2 regions of the Neomicrococcus aestuarii genome follow, and region 2 is predicted to be linked to the other one. Evidence: riboswitches for the same ligand, from Rfam matches in the RefSeq annotation. Region 2 holds a riboswitch; the other holds the start of a gene.

What was found. Region 2 has a riboswitch for S-adenosylmethionine ahead of HD598_RS06140 (acyl-CoA dehydrogenase family protein). Riboswitches for the same ligand answer to the same signal wherever they lie in the genome.
Region 1: another riboswitch for S-adenosylmethionine. It lies ahead of sfnG (dimethylsulfone monooxygenase SfnG); the one in region 2 lies ahead of HD598_RS06140 (acyl-CoA dehydrogenase family protein).

The regions. Positions count from the first base shown of each region.
Region 1 covers NZ_JACHDR010000001.1:234,208-244,310, reverse strand. Annotated here, with positions in the region: gene dnaG (DNA primase) at 1-1,145, opposite strand, end outside; gene HD598_RS01075 (deoxyguanosinetriphosphate triphosphohydrolase) at 1,218-2,522, opposite strand; gene dusB (tRNA dihydrouridine synthase DusB) at 2,527-3,705, opposite strand; gene HD598_RS01065 (TM2 domain-containing protein) at 3,988-5,166, shown strand; SAM riboswitch class I at 5,387-5,479, shown strand; gene sfnG (dimethylsulfone monooxygenase SfnG) at 5,570-6,763, shown strand; gene HD598_RS01055 (methionine ABC transporter ATP-binding protein) at 6,921-7,991, shown strand; gene HD598_RS01050 (methionine ABC transporter permease) at 7,982-8,740, shown strand; gene HD598_RS01045 (MetQ/NlpA family ABC transporter substrate-binding protein) at 8,804-9,715, shown strand; gene HD598_RS01040 (GNAT family N-acetyltransferase) at 9,821-10,103, opposite strand, start outside.
Region 2 covers NZ_JACHDR010000001.1:1,387,901-1,398,003, reverse strand. Annotated here, with positions in the region: gene HD598_RS06170 (ABC transporter substrate-binding protein) at 1-819, shown strand, start outside; gene HD598_RS06165 (ABC transporter permease) at 826-1,782, shown strand; gene HD598_RS06160 (ABC transporter permease) at 1,795-2,688, shown strand; gene HD598_RS06155 (ABC transporter ATP-binding protein) at 2,707-4,320, shown strand; gene HD598_RS06150 (acyl-CoA dehydrogenase family protein) at 4,393-5,655, shown strand; gene HD598_RS06145 (LLM class flavin-dependent oxidoreductase) at 5,656-7,086, shown strand; SAM riboswitch class I at 7,323-7,413, shown strand; gene HD598_RS06140 (acyl-CoA dehydrogenase family protein) at 7,515-8,774, shown strand; gene HD598_RS06135 (NADPH-dependent F420 reductase) at 8,939-9,577, opposite strand; gene HD598_RS06130 (CoA-binding protein) at 9,786-10,103, shown strand, end outside.

The sequences.
Region 1 (10,103 bases), 1.2 Mb from region 2:
CTCGCTTTGATGGCGAATTCGAAGAGCGGGCGTTTGGAATCGATGAGTTCCCGAACGGCGGTGGCCCCGCGTTCTTGGCGAAGATCGCACGGGTCCAGCCCGTTGGGCTCCACGGCCACGTAGGTTTGGGCCAGGAAGCGTTGGTCTTCATCGAACGCGCGGAGGGCGGCTTTTTGGCCGGCGGCATCACCGTCGAAGGTGAAAATCACGGAGCCGCCGGTGCCGTCATCGGAAAGCAGTCGACGAACAATTTTGATGTGGTCGGTTCCGAAGGCAGTGCCACAGGTTGCTACCGCGGTGTCGATGCCGGAGAGGTGGCAGGCCATGACGTCTGTGTAGCCTTCCACCACCACGAGTTCACGGTTCTTGGTGATGGCTCGCTTGGCGAGGTCTACTCCATACAGGACTTGGCTCTTTTTGTAGAGCTGAGTCTCTGGGGTGTTGAGGTACTTGGGGCCTTTGTCATCGTCAAAGAGCTTTCGCGCGCCGAAGCCGATGGTGGCACCGGAGAGATCTCGAATAGGCCAGATGAGTCGACCCCTGAAGCGGTCATAGATTCCGCGCTGGCCTTCGGAGAACATTCCGGTGGCTTGAAGTTCCTCGGTAGTGAAGCCTTTGCCCGTCAGGTGCTTCAGAAGTGCGTCCCAGCCTTGAGGCGCGTATCCCACACCGAATTGAGCGGCTGCAGCGGGATCAAAGCCGCGACCGGCGAGGAACCGTTGAGCGGTGACCGCACGACGATCTTGGAGCTGGGCACGGAAGAATTCTTCGGCAATCTTGTGGGCGTCCAGCAGGCGTTGACGCCGGCCGGTTTCTTGCTTTGAGGGACCGGTACCGCCGTCTTCGTAATGCAGCTCGATTCCCAAGCGACCTGCCAGGCGCTCTACGGTTTCGGAGAACGTAGTGTGGTCCATCTTCATAACGAAGGAGATGACGTCTCCGGATTCGCCGCAACCGAAGCAGTGGTACGTGCCTACTTGTGGGCGGACGTGGAACGAAGGTGAGCGTTCATCGTGGAAGGGGCATAGTCCCTTGAAGGAACCGATGCCTGCGGAACGGAGGGTGACGTAGCCTTCAATGACTTCTTTGATGTCACTGCGGGCGCGGACTTCATCAATATCTTCACGCTTGATCAGTCCCGCCATGGCTTGTGGCCCCGTGTCCTTTCGTTATCTCTGATATCAACAGTCTCATGTGTTCTGACTTTGCCGGAAACGTCAGAACAGTTCAGTGCGGTAGCTCTTTCCCTGCACTAGGGTGGAGTGCCATTCGATGGCGCTCGCATCCGTCAACGACGCCACTTGGTCGATGATCGCTCTCAATCGGGCTTCGTCGGTGTCGGCTTCGTTCCAGTCCGCGGCGAACATCGGCTCCAGGTATTGATCCCCGGTGTCTTGCAAGAGCGCTACGAGCTCCCCGAGTGCTTCGCGCTGGCGCACGTAAATGGGTTGACGCTCTTCCGAGGTCATCACGTACGCGGTAGCGAGACCCTTCATGGCGGCAATCTCAAACTCGGTTTCCCGAGGCACAATCAGTTGGGCGTTGAAGCGCGTCAGGGGCTCATCGCCGTATTCTTTGCGCGTCGCCACGAGGGCAGCGGTGCTGAAGCGGCCAATGAACTGGCTGGTCATATCTTTCAGCGCGGCCAAGGACCGGCGAGATCCGTTGACAGCGGGCACCCACTCTTGGGTTGCTTCGAGGCGTTTGAGCGCGGCGTCGATTTCGTCGTCGTCCGCTCCCGGCAAATACCAACGGCGCGTGTACTCGATAACGCGAGCACGCTGGTCCGGATCTGTAATCCAGCGCAACTGGAAGCGTCCAGCGACAACCGAGTCTTCGACGTCGTGCACAGAATACGAAATGTCATCGGCCAGGTCCATGACTTGGGCTTCAATGCACCGGACGCCGGAGTATTTTTCGTTGCCGGAGCGCAGCCAGTCGAACACTGGAAGGTCATCTTCGTAGACGCCGAACTTCCGGGTTTGACGGCCATCTGCTTGCAGCGGCGCGTCCTGACGCGTCCACGGGTATTTGCAGACCGCGTCCAGGCTCGCGCGGGAGAGGTTCAGGCCGGCGGATCGTCCATCCGCGCGGAACTTCTTGGTTTCCAGGCGCGTGAGCAGACGGAGCGTTTGGGCATTTCCTTCGAAACCGCCAATGCCCGCGGCTAGTTCGTTGAGGGCTGTCTCGCCGTTGTGACCGAAGGGCGGGTGGCCGAGGTCGTGCGAGAGGCACGCTGCGTCCACTACGTCCGGGTCACAGCCGAGAGCTTGACCCAGCTCGCGGCCCACTTGTGCCACTTCGAGGGAGTGCGTCAAGCGGGTGCGCACAAAGTCGTCACTGTAGGGAGCAACAACCTGAGTCTTGGCGCCCAAACGTCGAAGCGCCGACGAGTGAAGGATGCGCGCGCGATCCCGCTCGAACGAGGTGCGGTACGCCTTCTTGGGTGGTTCTTCTACCCAACGCTCTTCATCTGCTGCGGTGTATCCGGGAATGGCCCGGGCATCAGTCCTGTTTGGCAAGCGATTAACCACCCGAAACGTCGAGCTCGGCGGCCGAGATCATGGCGCGGTGGTTCTCGTCCAACTCGCGTGAATTAAGCCAACCGTCCGGTAGTGCTGGGCGCTTTGGCGTTCCGGCACGACCACGCGGACCCTCGGCATCCTTGCCGGGGTAAGGCGCGCTCGAGTCGAGCTGGCTCAAGAGTTCTCGGAGCACTTCGAGGCTAGGAACCGTGGCGAGCGCGGCGCGTAGATCGCCACCCACTTGGTAGCCCTTGAAGTACCAGGCCACGTGCTTGCGGATATCGCGTAGCGCCTGAAGTTCGTCCTCGAAGTAGTCCACCAGAAGTTCCGCGTGGCGGTAGAACGTGTCCGCAACCGTGGAAAGACCTGGCGTGAAGCGATCCTCGCGGCCTTCGAAGGCGGCTTGAAGATCGCCGAAGAGCCAGGGGCGTCCTTGGCATCCGCGGCCAATGACAACACCATCGACGCCGGTCTCGCGGACCAGGCGCACAGCATCCTCGGCGCTCCAAATATCGCCGTTGCCCAGCACTGGAACGTCCGGCAACGCTTCACGCAGTGTTGCGATGGCGCTCCAGTCTGCGGTGCCCGAGTAGAACTGATTGGTGGTGCGGCCGTGCAAAGCTACCGCGGCAACACCGTGATCGCGCGCGATCTTGCCGGCGTCCAGATACGTCAAGTGGTCTTCGTCGATGCCCTTGCGCATTTTGATGGTCAGCGGGATATCACCCTTGGCGGCCTCTTCCGTGGCGGACTTGATGATGGCCGTGAAGAGATCCGTCTTCCAGGGAAGCGCTGAGCCGCCGCCCTTGCGAGTCACCTTGGGGACCGGACAGCCGAAGTTCAAATCGATATGGTCGGCGCGGTCCTCCTCCACCAGCAAGCGCACTGCAGCGCCCACCGTTTTGGGATCCACACCGTAGAGCTGCACTGAACGCACCTTTTCATCATCGTCATGGGAGATGATGCGGAAGGAAGTCTTGTTGCGTTCCACGAGCGCGCGACTCGTGACCATTTCCGTCACGTAGAGACCGCCACCGTATTCGCGGCACAACCGGCGGTACGCCTTGTTAGTAATACCCGCCATCGGCGCCAGGACCACGGGTACGTCAACAGTGAGCTTCCCCAATTTCAGGGGTGGAAGCTCGAGTCGAGCGGTGCTGGCGGAGTTATCGGCGGTCAAAGTCACCTATCCATTCTCCCAAATACCACCAAATCAAACCATCAACGCACGGCGCACTGGGCAAAAGGTGGCGCAACTTACCATTCACCTACCGCCTGTGGGTGAAACAAAAGTGGCGTTTCGCGATTCTCAAAGACCTCCCGAGCCACACTCTCAGTTCTAAATGTCATAGCTCGTTCGCATGCTTGAGAGGTGTTCAGGGCACGGCAGGACAGCGGAAACGCCGCCTCCGTTTTCTGAGAACACGCTTCCCTTTTCACCACTCAATCTAAGGAGCAACAGGTGTCTAACACTTCGTATCCTTCCGGCGCAGCTTCCTCTCCGGACTACGCCGAACAACCAAATCCATACGCGACTAATCCCTACGCGGCTGGCCCGCAGCAGTATCCTTCGGCTTCTGGCAAGTCCTTCCTTGTCACGTGGCTCTTGTCCTTGTTGATCGGCTACTTCGGCGCCGACCGCTTCTACCTCGGCAAGATCGGCACGGGCGTTCTCAAGCTCGTGACCCTCGGTGGGCTCGGCATCTGGTACCTCGTGGATCTGATCATGACCCTCGCGGGTGCCACGCGGGACAAGGCGGGTCGTCGCCTTGAAGGCTATGAGAAGCAAAAGAAGGTCGCGTGGATTGTCTCGGCAATCGTCGTGGTGTTCGGCATGATCACCGGCCAGCAGAACTTTGATGGCGGTACGTCGTCCTCGTTTAGTTCTTCGGCTTCAGATTCCAGTACGACGACGCCTGCTGCGGCCGCGTCGTCAGCTCCGGCTGATGCGGCCTCGGCTTCTGCGGAAACTGCCGTTGAAACGACCGTGACCGAAACTCCGGCAGCGGAAGAAACAGCAGCCGAGGAAACGGTTGCTGAAGAAGCAGTTGCTGAAGAAACTTTGGCCGAGGAGCCCGAAGGCTCTGGTGCCGCCGCCTGGGCCGCCGGAAAGTTCGGCGAGTTCGCCACCATCACCAAGAAAGGCACGGGCGATACCGTCATCAAGTTGCCCGCTGGCGTGACCACCGCGATGGTGACGGCAACCTACAACGGTGAAGGCAACTTCGCGGTGATCGGACTGGATGAGGCGAATGATTCCACCGATCTGCTCGTGAACACTATCGGCTCCTACAAGGGCACCACGGCCCTCGGCGTAAACGCGTTCCAAGAGGTGAAGAGCCTTCAGGTTCAAGCGAGCGGTCCGTGGACTCTGAGCATCGAAACGCTCGGCAACGCCAAGGCTTTCGCATCGAAGGGTTCCGGTGACGCCGTGATGTTGTACGAAGGTTCTTCGGCAACGCTCACCGCAACACATAGGGGCGAAGGCAACTTCGCTGTCTTCGAGGAAAACGACGAGCTCTTCAACATGGGCTTGCTGGTCAACGAGATCGGCAACTACTCCGGCACGGTACCCCTGTCATCCGGACCGTCGTTGATCATCGTCCAGGCGGACGGATCGTGGACACTCGCCACTGAATAACCGCGACGCCGGCGAGTGAGAGTCGCCGGCACCACTGGCTCAACGCCAGAAAACCATGCCGAGAGTGACCGAGTTGGGGTGCGGCCACTCTCGGCACCTTGCGCTTTAACGCAAGCCAGCGTCGTCGTTCTGGAAATCGAATAATCTACGATCCACAACACACAGCGTCACAATTTCCGGAACAAGCTTTCACAATCGCAAGAAATGTGGTCAAATTGTTTCACCATCCCGAGCGGCCGAGAGATCTGGTTCTATGACGCCGCAGCAACTCCCGGCCCACCCGGATAAGTGCTACCGCCAGAAACGATGGAGAAAGCACAAGCTTTCATGGACGTGCGCGCTACCTGCGCACTGACGCCGTTGTACGGGATTCCTCACGAATATTGCCCCAAGGAATCACAACATGAGCCAAGTTGATGTCACCCCAGTAGCCGACCTCGAGACGCCACTGAAGTTCGCGTACTGGGTACCCAACGTCTCCGGTGGACTAGTCATCTCCACCATCGAACAGCGCACCAGCTGGGACTTCGAATACAACAAGAAGCTCGCGCGCATCGCCGAAAACGTCGGCTTCGAATACGCGCTCTCCCAGACCCGCTACGCCGCGAGCTACGGTGCTGCCAAGCAGCACGAGGCCACCGCCTTCACGCTCGGCCTCCTCGGCGCCACCGAACGCCTCAAGATCATCGCCGCCGTTCACCCCGGCATGTGGCACCCCGGCGTGCTCGCCAAGTGGCTCATCACCGCAGATCACATTTCCAACGGCCGCGCCGCCGTGAACATCGTGTCCGGCTGGCTCAAGGACGAATTCACGAACTTCGGTCTTCCGTGGCTTGAGCACGATGAGCGCTACGTTCGCACCGAAGAATTCATCTCCATCCTGCGCGGACTGCTCACGGAGAAGGACTTCTCCTTCGAGGGCAAGTACTACAACATCAAGGACTTCACGCTCTCCCCCGCGCCGCTGGATATCCCAGGTCGCCCGCACCCGGAGATCTTCTTCGGCGGAAACTCCACCGCGGCTCAGGCTGCCGCCGGCCACACCGCTGACTGGTACTTCTCCAATGGCCGCTCGCTGGAAGGTTTCCGCGACAACATCGCAGGCGTCGTGGCGGCCGCCGAATCCGGCAAGCGCACGGCACCGCAGAAGCCACGCTTTGGCATCAACGGTTTCGTGATCGCTCGCGATACGGAGAAGGAAGCCACCGAGACCTTGCGCGAGATCATCGCGAAGGCGCACCGCCCAGCCGTTGAGGGCTTCGCATCCGCGGTCAAGGAAGCCGGCCAGTCCACGAAGGACGGCAAGGGCATGTGGGAGGACTCGAGCTTCGAGGATCTTGTCCAGTACAACGATGGTTTCCGCAGCGAACTCATTGGCACTCCGGAACAGATCGCCGAACGCATTGTGGACTTCAAGAAGATCGGCGTGAACCTGGTTCTCACCGGCTATTTGCACTTCCAGGAAGAGGTTGAGTCTTTCGGTCGCGACGTGCTGCCGATCGTGCGCGAACTCGAGGCTGACTTGGCCCGCAAGAACGGCACCGAGCTCAACACCAGCCTCCTGCCCGTCGTAAACCTCGAAGGCGCCTCCGCTTAGTCGCGATGATCTGGGCGCTGCCTGATTCTTGCGCAGCGCCCTCCAAGCGCCGTTGAGTACCACTTTGTACGACGACGCAGCTCGGTTTTCGAGCGACCCTCAGCTCCCGCTGTCCTTCAGTGCGCCCAGAATCGGGCTCCAACGAGAGAAATTTTTGATGATTAGTCTGCGCCAACTCACGAAAGTGTATGGTCACGGCCCTGATGCCGTGACGGTGCTGGAAAACCTCGATATTGAGGTTGCTTCCGGCGAAATCCTGGCTGTTGTGGGCCCTTCGGGTGCCGGTAAGAGCACCCTTGCCCAGTGCATCAGTCTGCTGGAACGCCCGACGTCCGGCAGCGTGATCGTCAACGGCGAAGAGCTGTCCGGTCTGTCCGAGGCAAAACTACGCGTGGCGCGCCGTCGTATTGGCACCGTGTTCCAATCCGCAAGCCTCCTCTCCCGCAAAACCGCAGCCGAGAATGTTGCGTTGCCGCTCGAGTACTTGGGCGTCACGAAAGCCGAAACTAAGGCTCGCGTGGACGAGCTGTTGGACCGAGTGGGCTTGTCCCACCGCGCCAACCACTACCCGTTCGAACTTTCCGGCGGACAACGTCAGCGCGTGGGCATTGCCCGCGCTCTGGCCTTGCGACCCAGCGTGTTGCTCTCTGATGAGGCCACCTCCGGGCTGGATCCTGAGACCACCCGTTCGGTGGTCAAGCTGGTGCGGGAACTGCGCGATGATCTGAACTTGGCGGTGGTGTTCATTACTCACGAGATGGACACCGTGCTTCAGGTAGCGGACTCCGCGGCGCGTCTTGATCACGGCAGGATTGTGGAGCAGGGGCGTCTGGTCGATCTGCTGACGAATCACGATTCGGCTCTGGGCCGCGCACTTCAGCCCAACCTGAACCCGTCCGCTCCCCTGCTGGGAACTCGCTCCTGGGTGGTCACGTACGATTCGCGCACCGTTCCCGCCGACTGGTTGCAACGGGTCTCGGCGGATATTGGCGAGCCGGTGGCCTTGCTGGCGGCAACTATCCAGAGCATCGACGGCGTCGGCACCGGAAACGCCACGGTTGGCGTTGCTGCCAGCGATGACGTTGCCGTGGAGCTGGCGTTCGCGAGGTACGGATTGCAGGCGACGCTCTTGACGTCGGCCGAAGCCGCCTCCGCGACGAACTCAGCCGCCGGCTCCTCCTCTACCTCTGCAACTCCGGACACGAAGGAGGCCGCGCTGTGGGCGTAACTTCATCACTTCTTCCAAGCACTCTCATCGGCTCCGTTGTCGCCGGAGGCCCTCGGCCTGCGAGCGCGCTCTCTGACACGGCGCTTGCGGATCTTCCGGCGCTGTTGCTTCCCGCGCTCGGGGAAACGTTGACCATGGTGGGCATCGTGATGGTGCTCGTGGTGGCTATCGGCACCCCGATCGCCGTGTGTCTTCACAACATGGCGCCGGGCGGACTGTTTGAGAATCCCAAGGTGTACGGAATTCTCAGCTGGATCGTCAACATTGGCCGGTCCTTACCGTTCTTGGTCCTCATGGCCGCCATCGTGCCGTTCACGCGCTTCATCACGGGAACGAACATCGGCATCGCCGCTGCAGTAGTTCCCATGACGCTGGCAGGTATCCCGTTCTTCGCGCGCATTGTGGAGAACTCGCTGCGCGATGTTCCACGGTCGGTCACCCAGGCTGCGAAAGCGTCCGGAGGTTCCACCCTGCAGATCATCCGTACCGCTCAGCTTGGCGAAGCGGTGCCGGCGATCATGGGCGGCCTGACCATCAACACCATCGCGATGATCGAGTACTCGGCCATCGCAGGAACCATCGGTGCCGGTGGAATCGGCTACGTCGCCGTGACCTACGGCTACCAGCGCTTTGACAACACGGTCATGCTCGCGACCGTCATCCTCTTGATCCTTCTTGTTACCACCGTCCAGTTGGTAGGCGACCGGCTGGTGAAGGTCACCACGCCGCATTTGCGTCGTCGCGCCTAATAACCACCTCCCAAGTTTCACCGTACGTATCTCTCAACCCCTCTCCCGCTGAAAGGCGACATCATGACCATCACAGAAGAACGCACTACCGAGCCTTCGGGCGAACACGGCTTCACCATCACCAAGAAAAAGAAGTGGCCGTGGGCCGTGGGTGGCGTCGTCGCTATCGCGGCGATCGCGGCCGGCATTGCCTTCGGTGCAAACTCAGGCGCCAAGTCCCCTAACGAAATCGCGGGCGCAACCCTCACCGTCGTCACCGCCGAAGGTAACCACGCTGAGCAGGCCCTCGTGAACTACGTTGCCGAGGAAATTGCACCGAAGTACGGCATCAAGGTGGAATTCAAGGGTCTCGCCGATTCCACCACGCTAAACCGCGCGGTCTCCACGGGCGAGGTTGCGGCGACCGTCTATCAGCACAAGCTCTGGCTGGCCCAGGTTCTTGAAGCCAACCCGGATTTCAAGGAAGAAGCAGCCATCCCCGTGTTCCGATGGGGCTTTGGCATCTGGAGTGAGAAGTACAAGAGCGTCGAGGACATCCCGAACGGCGCCACCATCTCGCTCTACTCGGATCCAGCTAATGAGGCTCAGGGTCTCTGGTTGCTCGAGCGCGCCGGCCTGATCACCCTCAAGGATGGCATCAACAAGTGGGAAGCCACCCAGAAGGACATCGCCGAGAACCCGAAGAACATCAAGTTCAAGCTCCTCGACTTCGCGGCACAGTCCCGCTCCTTGCCTGACTTGGGTGCAGCCGTGGGTTACACCGAGTACTACGTCTCCGCGAAGGTGGACATCTCCAAGCAGATCTTCGCCCCACCAGCACCGGATGAGTTCGCCGGCCAGCTGACCATCGGTTCCGAGTACAAGGACACCGAGAACATTCAGAACCTCATCAAGGCGTTCCAGGATCCCGCCGTGCAGGAATACTTGCGCACTGATCCAGCCGTGAAAGATCTCTTGTTGCCGGTGGACAACTAAACCGTTAGTTTCCACTACGAAAATGCCCGCCCCGGCTAGAGCCTAAGTGCTCAGCCGGGGCGGGCGTTGTTTCGTGGGCATCACTCGATGCCACTTGAGAAGGTACTAGTCAGCGTCCGCTTCCGAGGCGTCAACGGAGCTTTCCTCACCGGAGTTCTCCCCGGCATCCGTGGCTACCACAATGGTCGCGGCGATCACGGTGGCTGATCCGCTTACCAAGAGCGCATCCACCAGATCGGAGAGCGGCTCCATGGAATCGTCCACTTCTACCTGCACCGGATATTGGTGGACCAGCATGGCCAGCAGGCCGCGCACGCTGTCGCGGATATCTACGTCGGCGAGCGCGGGATCCCACCCAATGAGCACATCGGCGGGGGCGTCCACGCGA
Region 2 (10,103 bases):
GTTCGTGGTCTCCAACCCGTCGATGAGCAGACCCTCACGGCTGGGGGCGGAACGGTTTACCCTGCATCCGGAATTGACTTGACTGCCAATATGGCCGCTGTACGCATCGGATCGGGAAAGCTTGCCGATGTTAAGGTGCGCCAAGCACTCCAGGTTGGAATTGATCGACAAGCCATTAAGGACACCGTTCTTTCTGACTCATATGAAATCGCCGCCTCAGTGGTGAACCACAAGGCGCCAGGATTCGTGGACTTGTCTGCTGAACTTGCGTATGACCCGGAGAAGTCTAAGAAGTTGCTCGATGAAGCCGGCTGGAAGGTTGGTGCCGACGGTATTCGGGAGAAGGACGGGAAAGACTTAGAAGTGACAGTCTCCTCGTCCAACAACTCCGTTGTGATCAAGCCGGCTTTCGAGCTTATTGAACAGCAATGGCGTGCGATTGGCGTGAAGCTGGTGAACAGGGCCGGCGACAACACGTTCTTGACTAACGCCTTGGTGGATCCAAAAATTGAATTCTTTGGAACGCGGCAGTTTGCCTACGGCGGGGTCGGTCCGGTCTTTGGCCCAGCAACAAATACTCAAACCCTCAATGCGGATGAAGCACTGAACGCGCTGTTCCTCAAGGAACAAGCGGCCACTACTGAAGCCGAACATTTGAAGCTTGTAGGAGACGAACAGCGGGCGCTCGTTACGGAGAAGGTCTTGTCGCTTCCTTTGTGGGACGAGGTTCAGGTTTACGGAGCGAACGAGAACGCTCACATTGAATTCACATCGGGAACGGCTCCTATTTTCCAGGGTGCCTGGAAGTCTGAAGGCTAGAAACACGTGTCTGGATTCATTCTGAGAAGAATTGCTCAGTCCATCTTGGTTATTTGGCTCGCCTATACCGCAGTTTTCCTAGCTGTGCAGGCGTTGCCAAATGATCCGGTGACAATCTTCTTGTCCACAGATGCATCGGCAGATCCCGCAACGATTGCACAAATGAAGGCTCATTATGGCTATGACAGGCCACTTCTTGAGCAGTACTTTTCTCAGCTGGGCGGTTTGCTAACAGGAAACTTCGGTTACTCCTTGTCTTCTGGAACGCCCGTTGCAGAGCGTATTGCGGAGGTAGCGGGCTCTACTCTGTGGCTTGCCTCGAGCGCCTTTGTCTTTGCTGTGGTTCTTGCCCTAGTGATCGTCACAGTGGGGACGCTCTCGAAAAGCGAATGGATCAAAAAGGTGTTCTTGAACTTGCCGCCTTTGATGGTCGCTATTCCAGTCTTTTGGTTAGGGCTAGTTTTGCTCCAGATCCTGGCCGTCCAGCTGGACGTTATGTCGCTGTTTCCTGACGGGTCATTCTTGTCACTGGCCGTTCCGATTTTTGTTCTGGCCGTGCATCTCAGCGCTCCGATTGCTCAAGTCCTCTTCAAGAGTGTTCAAAGCATTCAGCAGCAACCATTCGTGGACGTCCTGCGCGCAAAAGGTGCCAGCGAATCATGGATCTACTTTCGCCACTTGCTAAAGAACGCAGCTCCTTCCGCGTTATCGATCGCGGCAATAACTATTGGAACGCTACTGGCGGGATCAGTCATCACGGAGACAGTCTTTGCGCGTGCTGGATTGGGGCAGCTGATCCTGAACGCTGTGACGGTTCAAGACATACCTCTAGTTCAAGGTTTAGTGATTCTCATGGCTGTGGCCTTTACAGGAGTAAACCTCCTTGTGGATCTCATCCATCCAAAACTCGATCCGCGAATCGTTACGGCAGGCTCACAGTCGGCCCGTGCGCTCGCTGCCTAAGAGGAGCTATAAGTGAGCGTTTTAGCTGAAACAGTGATAGTTGAGGAACCGCGGCCAGAGCTTGACCCGGTCCCGGCTGTTCCCGCAAATGGACAGAAACGTAATCCAATCCGTGGCTTGATCTCGCAGTGGTGGGTTCTCCTGCCGCTTGCGGTTTTGGCCCTCTGGGCACTAGCCCCGGGATTATTCACGACGCAAGATCCCATTGATGGTGTACCACTAGACAAGTTTCAGGCCCCAAGCATCCAGCATCTATTCGGTACAGATCATCTCGGCCGAGACGTGTTCACCCGCGTGGTCTATGGGACATCGCAAACCTTCCTTACGGCAGGTATCGCCGCGGTTATCGGTTGTGTCGCGGGCGTTTCTCTTGGATTAGCGGCTTCAACCCTTGGCAGATTTGCCGACACGGTTGCTATGCGTGTTGTCGACGTAATTTTGTCCGTTCCAGGATTTCTCATTTCGTTGATTATCGTTACCGCCACGGAACCCGGCCCACTATCTCTCGGAATCGGCGTGGGAATCGCATCGATTGCGATCTTCGCAAGACTCGTCCGAACTGAAGTCCTACGCGTCCGCTCGAACGACTACATCAATGCAGCACTCATGAGCGGAGGGTCGTACTTCACCGTCATGCGAACCCACATCTTGCCGCACGTTATCGGTCCCGTTCTGGCGTTGCTGGCGGTTGATCTCGGCGGAGCAATTTTAGCTATCTCGGGTCTTGGCTTTTTGGGGTTCGGCTCGCCACCGCCTACACCTGAATGGGGTTTGCTGATTGCAGAGGGACGGCAATACATCGCCGTCGCCTGGTGGCTCACCACGCTCCCGGGTCTAGTGATTATTGTGACCGTCATCCTTTTGGCTGCACTTGGCCGAAGCATCAACAAAACCTTCCGCTTCTAGGACTACAGGAAATACCAGATGTCTATTCAAGAAAAACAAGCGGGAGGGGTGCTGAGAGTTAGCGAACTCTCGGTCCAGTACGCGCAGGGTTATGAAGCTCTCAAGAATGTCACTTTGAACGTTCCAGATGGACAGATCGTTGCGATTGTCGGGGAGTCAGGTTCTGGAAAGTCCACCTTGGCGAAGACTCTTATAGGTCTCTTGCCGCGAGATGCGACTGTGAACGGTCGGGTTGAAATCGACTCCGAGAACGTACTCGAGTACACGCAGAATGAATGGAGAACTCTTCGAGGTGTAGGTATCGGACTGGTGCCCCAAGACCCGGGAGCTTCATTAGATCCGGTCAAGACAATCGGCTCACAAATTATCGAGGTCTTCAAACTCCATCCAACACGTTCGGGCCCGCGCTCGAACTGGCGCAGCAAAGCAATCGAGCTTCTCGAGAGTGTTGGCATCGATCGTACGGAACACCGTCTATCCCAATACCCCCACGAGCTTTCAGGTGGTCTGAAGCAACGAGTTCTCATCGCTATTGCTTTTGCTCTCAACCCAAAGTTGCTCATCGCCGATGAACCGACCAGTGCGCTTGACGTAACTGTGCAACGAAAAGTGTTGGAGGTCTTCGTCGAGCTTGCACGCAAGCGGAATACGACCGTTCTTTTCGTGACCCACGATATTGCTGTGGCGACGGACATTGCGGATCGAATCCTTGTCATGAACAGCGGCAAGATTCTGGAGGACCGATCCGTCCGCGAGTTGGTCACCCAAAGCGTGAACGCCTATACGAAGGCCCTTATTGCCCACTCGACTATTGAGCCGGCGTCCAAGCAATCCAGGGGGACTTCCGAAACAGCGTTAGAGGTTAAGAACCTCGTAAAGACTTTTGGCTCCGGCGAACAGGCGCATACTGCGGTGGACAACGTTTCGTTTGCCATCCCGCGGGGAACGACCTTTTCCTTAGTCGGTGAGTCAGGCTCTGGTAAGTCCACGACTGCAAAAATCATGCTGTCGCTCACCTCCCCAGACTCGGGCCAGGTACTGGTAAATGGCGTAGACGTGACAAACGCTAAAGGTAAACAGCGTCGCAAGCTGTGGCGTGAGGTGCAATTTGTCTTCCAGAACCCGGACTCAGCATTAGACCCGAGACATTCAATCGAACGCATCATCGCGGAACCACTCGTGAACTTCAAACTCGGGTCTCGCAAACAACGGGAAGCCAGAGTCGCCGAATTACTTGAAAGCGTCAACCTACCGGAACGTTTGAAAAACAAGCGACCAGCTGAGCTGTCTGGCGGCCAAAGACAACGAGTTGCGATTGCAAGAGCTCTGGCAGCGGGCGCCAAAATTCTAGTACTCGATGAAGCGCTCAGCGCCCTCGATGTTCTGACGCAAGAACAGATTCTGGTTCTGTTGAACCGCCTGCAAGAAGAAGCTGGGTTGACGTATCTATTCATTTCACATGATCTCAAAGTAGTCGAGCGCATCAGCGACAACATCGGAGTGCTGAAGAACGGGGAATTGGTTGAAACCGGCCCAGCAACAGCGGTCGTTGAGAATCCTCAGCATGAGTACACCCAACGGTTACTTAACTCTGCTCCGGGCCATGTTTTGAAAGAACTCATAAATGCCTAGCTCCGGGCCAACGTTGGTCCGAGCCAAAAATGAACCAAGAACTGTTCGCAAGAGCAAGGGGAGACACCAATTATGACCACAACTTCTGCTAATTCTGAGCCTGAGGTCAATGCCTTGAGTGATGAAGCAAAGTATCAGAATCTTTCTGACCAGTTTGCTGAAGTGTTTGCACGAATCGCCGAAGGAGCCAAGGACCGAGAGCTCAATAGGGAGCTTCCATTCAAGCAAGTTCAGTGGCTAAAGGATGCCGGATTCACCAAAGTTCGTGTTCCAAAGAAGTTTGGCGGCGAACCCATCAGTCACGAACATCTGTTCCGGTTGTTGATTGACCTCTCGGCCGCCGACTCCAATGTTTCGCACCTCTTGCGATCGCACTTTTCGTTCGTGGAAACCATTTCTCGCGAACCTGAAGAGTTCCAGGAACGCTGGTATGCCCGTGTTTTGAATGGTGAGATTTTTGGCAATGCGGCGACCGAGCGCGGAGGAAATGCCCTCGGCACAACCAATACGAAACTTGTTAAACGGGATTCGGGCTGGGTTCTGCAGGGTGAGAAGTTCTATACAACCGGCTCAATCTTTGCCGACTGGATTGTGGTTATGGCTACCACGGACGGAGTCGAGGGGCGCCAATACGCAATAATCCCGCGTGAGGCGCGGGGAGTGACAATTTTGGATGACTGGGATGGGTTTGGTCAGCCGCTTACGGGCACCGGCACCGCAATTTTCGATGATGTTTCAGTAGACGAGGAAAACATCATTCAGCGTCGCCCCAGTTCGACTCTTGAACCGGCGTTTTTCCAGACATGCTTGCTTGCCGTTCTTGTTGGCATCGGGCGTGCTGCCCGGGATGAAGCCGCCAAGATCGTTGCATCCCGGACACGAACTTTCAATACAGGCTCTGGCGCGGCATTCAAGGACGACCAGCTCATCCAACAATTGGTTGGAAAGCTCGCCTCAAATGTCTTTGCGGCACAGTCGATCGTTGAAGCAGCAGCTAGGAGCTTGGATGCGGCAAATGATCCGTCATTAAAGCTCACACCTGAAGAGGGCTATTTGCGGGCGGAACTTGCCGTACAGCAAGCTCACGTTGCCGTGCCGAAACTGATCCTAGATGCGACCAGCGAACTGTTCGACGTGACAGGTGCGTCAGCGGTATCAACGTCCAAGGCGCTGGATAGATACTGGCGAAATGCGAGGACGGTAGCGACGCACAACCCAGTTGCATTCAAGGCACGCTCTGTAGGGGACTTTTACATCAACGGCACTATTCCGCAGGGCCTTAACGCCATTGGTGACGCCCCCAACTCCTCAGCTTCAAAGGAGACTTCAAACTAAATGGGTACTTTTGACTCGCGGCCACGTCTCGCGCTGTCCGCATTCTTGATGAATACCTCTAGCCACATTCTGGGGGGATTGTGGCGCCATCCGCAGGCGCAGCAACACCGCTTCTATGATCCTCAAATTTGGGTGGATCTCGCGATTAAACTCGAAGCCGCAAAGTTCGATTCTTTGTTCTTCGCGGATGTCGTGGGACTCTATGGGGATCACGAGGGTGGCTGGGCATCACATGTTCGTAAAGGACTACAGATTCCAACGCACGATCCCCTGATTCTGCTTGCGGCCATTGCAACGCATACCGAGAACATTGGTATTGCAGCCACTAGCTCGGTCATTCAGGCTCATCCGTTCCAGTTTGCGCGTCAGATGTCCACGCTCGATCACATTTCAAACGGCCGCGTGGGTTGGAACATCGTGACTAGCGTGCTCGCTAACGCACACCGAAATTTTGGGGCTTCAACTTTGCCCGCACATGATGATCGGTACGGCTGGGCCGAGGAGTATGTTGCTGCCGCGTACAAGCTTTGGGAAGGGTCTTGGGACGACGACGCTCTGTTGGCGGACAAAGAAAAGGGAATCTACGCAGATCCTTCTAAGGTGCACAAGATTAATCATCGAGGTGACTACTACTCGATTGATGGTCCTCACTTGGCACTACCAAGCACCCAGCGCACTCCTTTCCTGTTCCAAGCGGGTTCATCGCCGCGAGGCGTCCAGTTCGCCGCAACACATGCAGAAGCCACGTTCCTCTTTGCGCCACATCCTGAATATGTGCGGAAGAAGAATGCTCAGATCGTTGAACAGCTCAACAAGGCAGGGCGCGAGCGTCAGGACATTAAAGTCTTCGCTGGGCTCTCGTTTGTTGTTGGATCGACTGAAGCTGAGGCAAAGCAGCTTGAAGCCGAGTACGACGAGTTCCTTGACCTACACGCAATCATTGCTCACATTGGTGGCGGCCTAGGAGTGGACTTCGGTGGGCTCGATCTTGACACTCCGATTGGGGAGGTCCAGACGGAGGGCGCGCAGGGCGTTTTGGAAGCTGTCTTGGCATCAACGCCCGGACGGAACCCGACTTTAAGGGACCTCGCCTATTACAGGGCTAAACAACAGCAAATTGTGGGCACGCCTGAGCAAATTGCAGATGCTTTGATTGAATGGCAAGACGCTGGCATAGACGGACTGAACGTCATGAACCATATACTCCCAGGCTCATACGACAATTTCATTGAGGGTCTGCTTCCGGAACTTCAGAACCGCGGGATCGCCCAGCGAGAATATGCGCCAGGGTCACTACGGAACAAGATTTTCAATCGAGGGGATAAGTTGCCGGATAGTCACCCTGCTGCTCAGTACCGTGGCATTTTTGACGACTTATCGGCAGAAGCAACAGTTGTCGAGAAGAGCGTGTTTAGCTCGCAAGAGAGCTAAAAATCCTGCCGGACGACGGGGAGGAGGAGCTGTGGACCGAAATCGAGACACCTCCGAAAGTAGGTTCACAGCTTTCACTCCTTCCTACCCAATGAGTTAGCGTTTCCGAATTCGGAAGATGGCGTTCTTGACCAATATTCTTCGACTTATTTCCTGTTGCGTGTCAAAATATTTACCTCAATGGCCGAATGCGTTTGCTTTTTCAAATATTCTGCGATTAGCTAGATCTGCAACATAAACCATCAAGAGCGACCGAGAGACTTGGCTCCGTGACGTCGCAGCAACCACCTCACTCGAGGACGGTGCTACTGCCAGGACCGATGGAGTGCTTTCATGCTTTCTCTGATTGACCAGCCGAGCTGTTGTGGGGTTCGGCTTGCTCATCAAAATTGGCTGCATTCGCTCATCGGAACGATGAAAGGAAAGCCATGAGTGAGCAACACTTTTCCGCAAATTTGGTCATCGGCACCGAATACCAGCAGCTGCAGCGCAGGTTTGCGCCGATCTTTGCGCGGATCGAAGAAGGCGCACTAGCCCGCGACCAAGAGCGCATCCTGCCGTTTGAGCAGGTCAAGTGGCTTGATGACGCCGGTTTTGGTTCGCTTCGTGTGCCGGCGGAGTTTGGTGGCGCTGGAATCTCGCTCGAAACCCTCGGCCGGTTGCTCATTGACTTGGCCGCAGCGGATTCGAACGTGGCGCACCTCTACCGTTCACACTTGGGGTTCGTTGAATCGATCCGCGCGTTTGATCCAGCTCGTCGTTCCGAATGGTACGGCCGAGTTTTGCACGGTGAAACAGTCGGAAATGCTTCCACCGAAAAGGGCGGCAATGTCATTGGAACCCTGAATACGGTGATCACTAAAGCGGCGGATGGAACGTGGCGGTTGAATGGCGAAAAGTTTTACTCCACGGGGACGGTCTTCTCTGATTACACTCGCGTCTCTGTAGCGGTTGAAGGTCGCGAGGGCAGAAGCTTTGCCCTCATCCCCATCAATGCCCTCGGCGTCTCCGTGTTCGATGACTGGGACGGCTTCGGTCAAAAGCTCACTGGTACCGGCACTACCGTCTTCACGGATGTTGTTGTTCCTGACAACCTGATCTTTGAGCGCACCGTGGGCACGCTCGAGGCCATTACCGAAGCAGCCTTCTTCCAGTATGTCCTCTTGGCGGTTCTTGCGGGTATTGCCCGCGGAGCACGGGATGCGGCAGCAGCCCTCGTTGCTACTCGCAAGCGCACTTTCAACACGGGAAGCGGCCTGCCGTTCCGTGAAGATCCGCTCATTCAGGCCGAAATTGGCAAGATCGCGGCGAAGGCGTACGCGGCAGAAGCCACCGTGGTGGCTACGGGGCGCGAACTCGATACCGCGCTCAACGAAGCTCTTGAAACCGGGGACATCAGCGGCGCTCACCGCAGCGAGCTTGCGATCGAAGCTGGCCAAGTGATCGTTCCGGATCTGGTGCTTGACGCCGCACAGTCGCTGTTCTTGACGGTTGGCGCTTCGGCAACGAGCACCAGCAAGGGCTTGGACCGCTTCTGGCGGAACGCGCAGACGGTCGCGACGCACAACCCCATCGCTTTCCGCGCTCGCAGCCTCGGCGACTACTACATCAACGGCACGATTCCCGTGGGCCTCAACGCCATCGGTGACGCGAAGTCGGAAACGAACCAGGCCGCCAAGCCGGAGTAATCACAGCAAGCACAACTCCATAGATTTGCGACGGCGCGGTGGATGGTGGGCATTCGCGGAGCTGAACATGGTCAGGGACGCAGGCTGCGCCGTCGTAATTAGAAATAAGTAGGGCGCGAACCCGGAACGGAAGGTTCGCGCCCTACGGCTGTGAAAAATTCTAACTAGCCAACGATCTGGATCGAAGAGCCCCACTGGAAGTTCTCGTAAGCAGGATTGACCTGGAGAGCCATGTGCAGGAGCTGGAAGCCTTCGAGCTCGCGAGCGTGGTGCAAGCCGCCGACCTCGATGGCGCGCATGTCGGCGTCGGAGATCAGGGAAACCACAGCGGCGCGGGCCTCAGCGGAATCGGAAGCAACGAAGACGTCGAGTGGCTGGCCGTTGATCTTGCCGGAAGCAAGGTTGCCAGCGAACGTGGTGTTGAAAGCCTTGACGAACGTAGCGTTTGGAGCAAGCTTTGCAAGCTCTTCAGCAGCGGAGGTGCCAGCAGGAACGGTGAGGGAATCGAAGGTTTCGAAATTGACTGGGTTGGAGATGTCGATGACGATCTTGCCGTCAAGAGCGGAACCGAGGGAAGCGACAACTTCCTTCGAGGCGTCGAATGGAAGAGCGAGGATCACGATCTTGCCAGAGACCTTCTGCTCAAGAGCAGCACCGTTGACAGCGCCGCCGAGCTCGGTTGCGAGCTCCTGAGCCTTGCCAGCCTCACGGTTGAGGATCTCGAGGGAACGGTCAGCTGCGACGACGCGCGAACTAATTCCGCGAGCCATGTTGCCTGCACCGATGATGGTTACGTCAGCCATGTTTGAACTCCGTTTCGAAAAGAGCGAGGCGATCCACGCGAAGAAAGTTTTGAAAATGTTGGTCACGGAGAGTGTAACTAGCTTGAATATTCAACTATTACCGCGAATTTTTGTGATCTACACCCTATGGTAAAACCGTTGCTTGCGTTGCGTCGATGGGCTGGGAAGTACCGTTAGTACGACGACGCAGCTCGCCTCCAGCGGTAGGGTGAGGGACATGAATGATCCAGAGGTCATTAAGCGGCTACTGACGATCCAAGGTCGGTGGGCCGTGGTGGGCCTGTCTAATAATCCACGACGCGCGGCGCTGGGTGTCTCGAAGTTCTTGATCGATCATCTTGGCATGGATGTAGTGCCGGTTTCCTTGAAAGGCGACGACGTTCACGGTCGCCAGGGTTACAAGAAACTCGCCGACATTCCGGGACACATCAACGTGGTGGACTGCTTCGTGAACTCCCAGAAAGTGGGAGCCGTGGTGGATCAGGCGATCGAGATCGGCGCGGACGCGGTATGGCTGCAAGTGGGC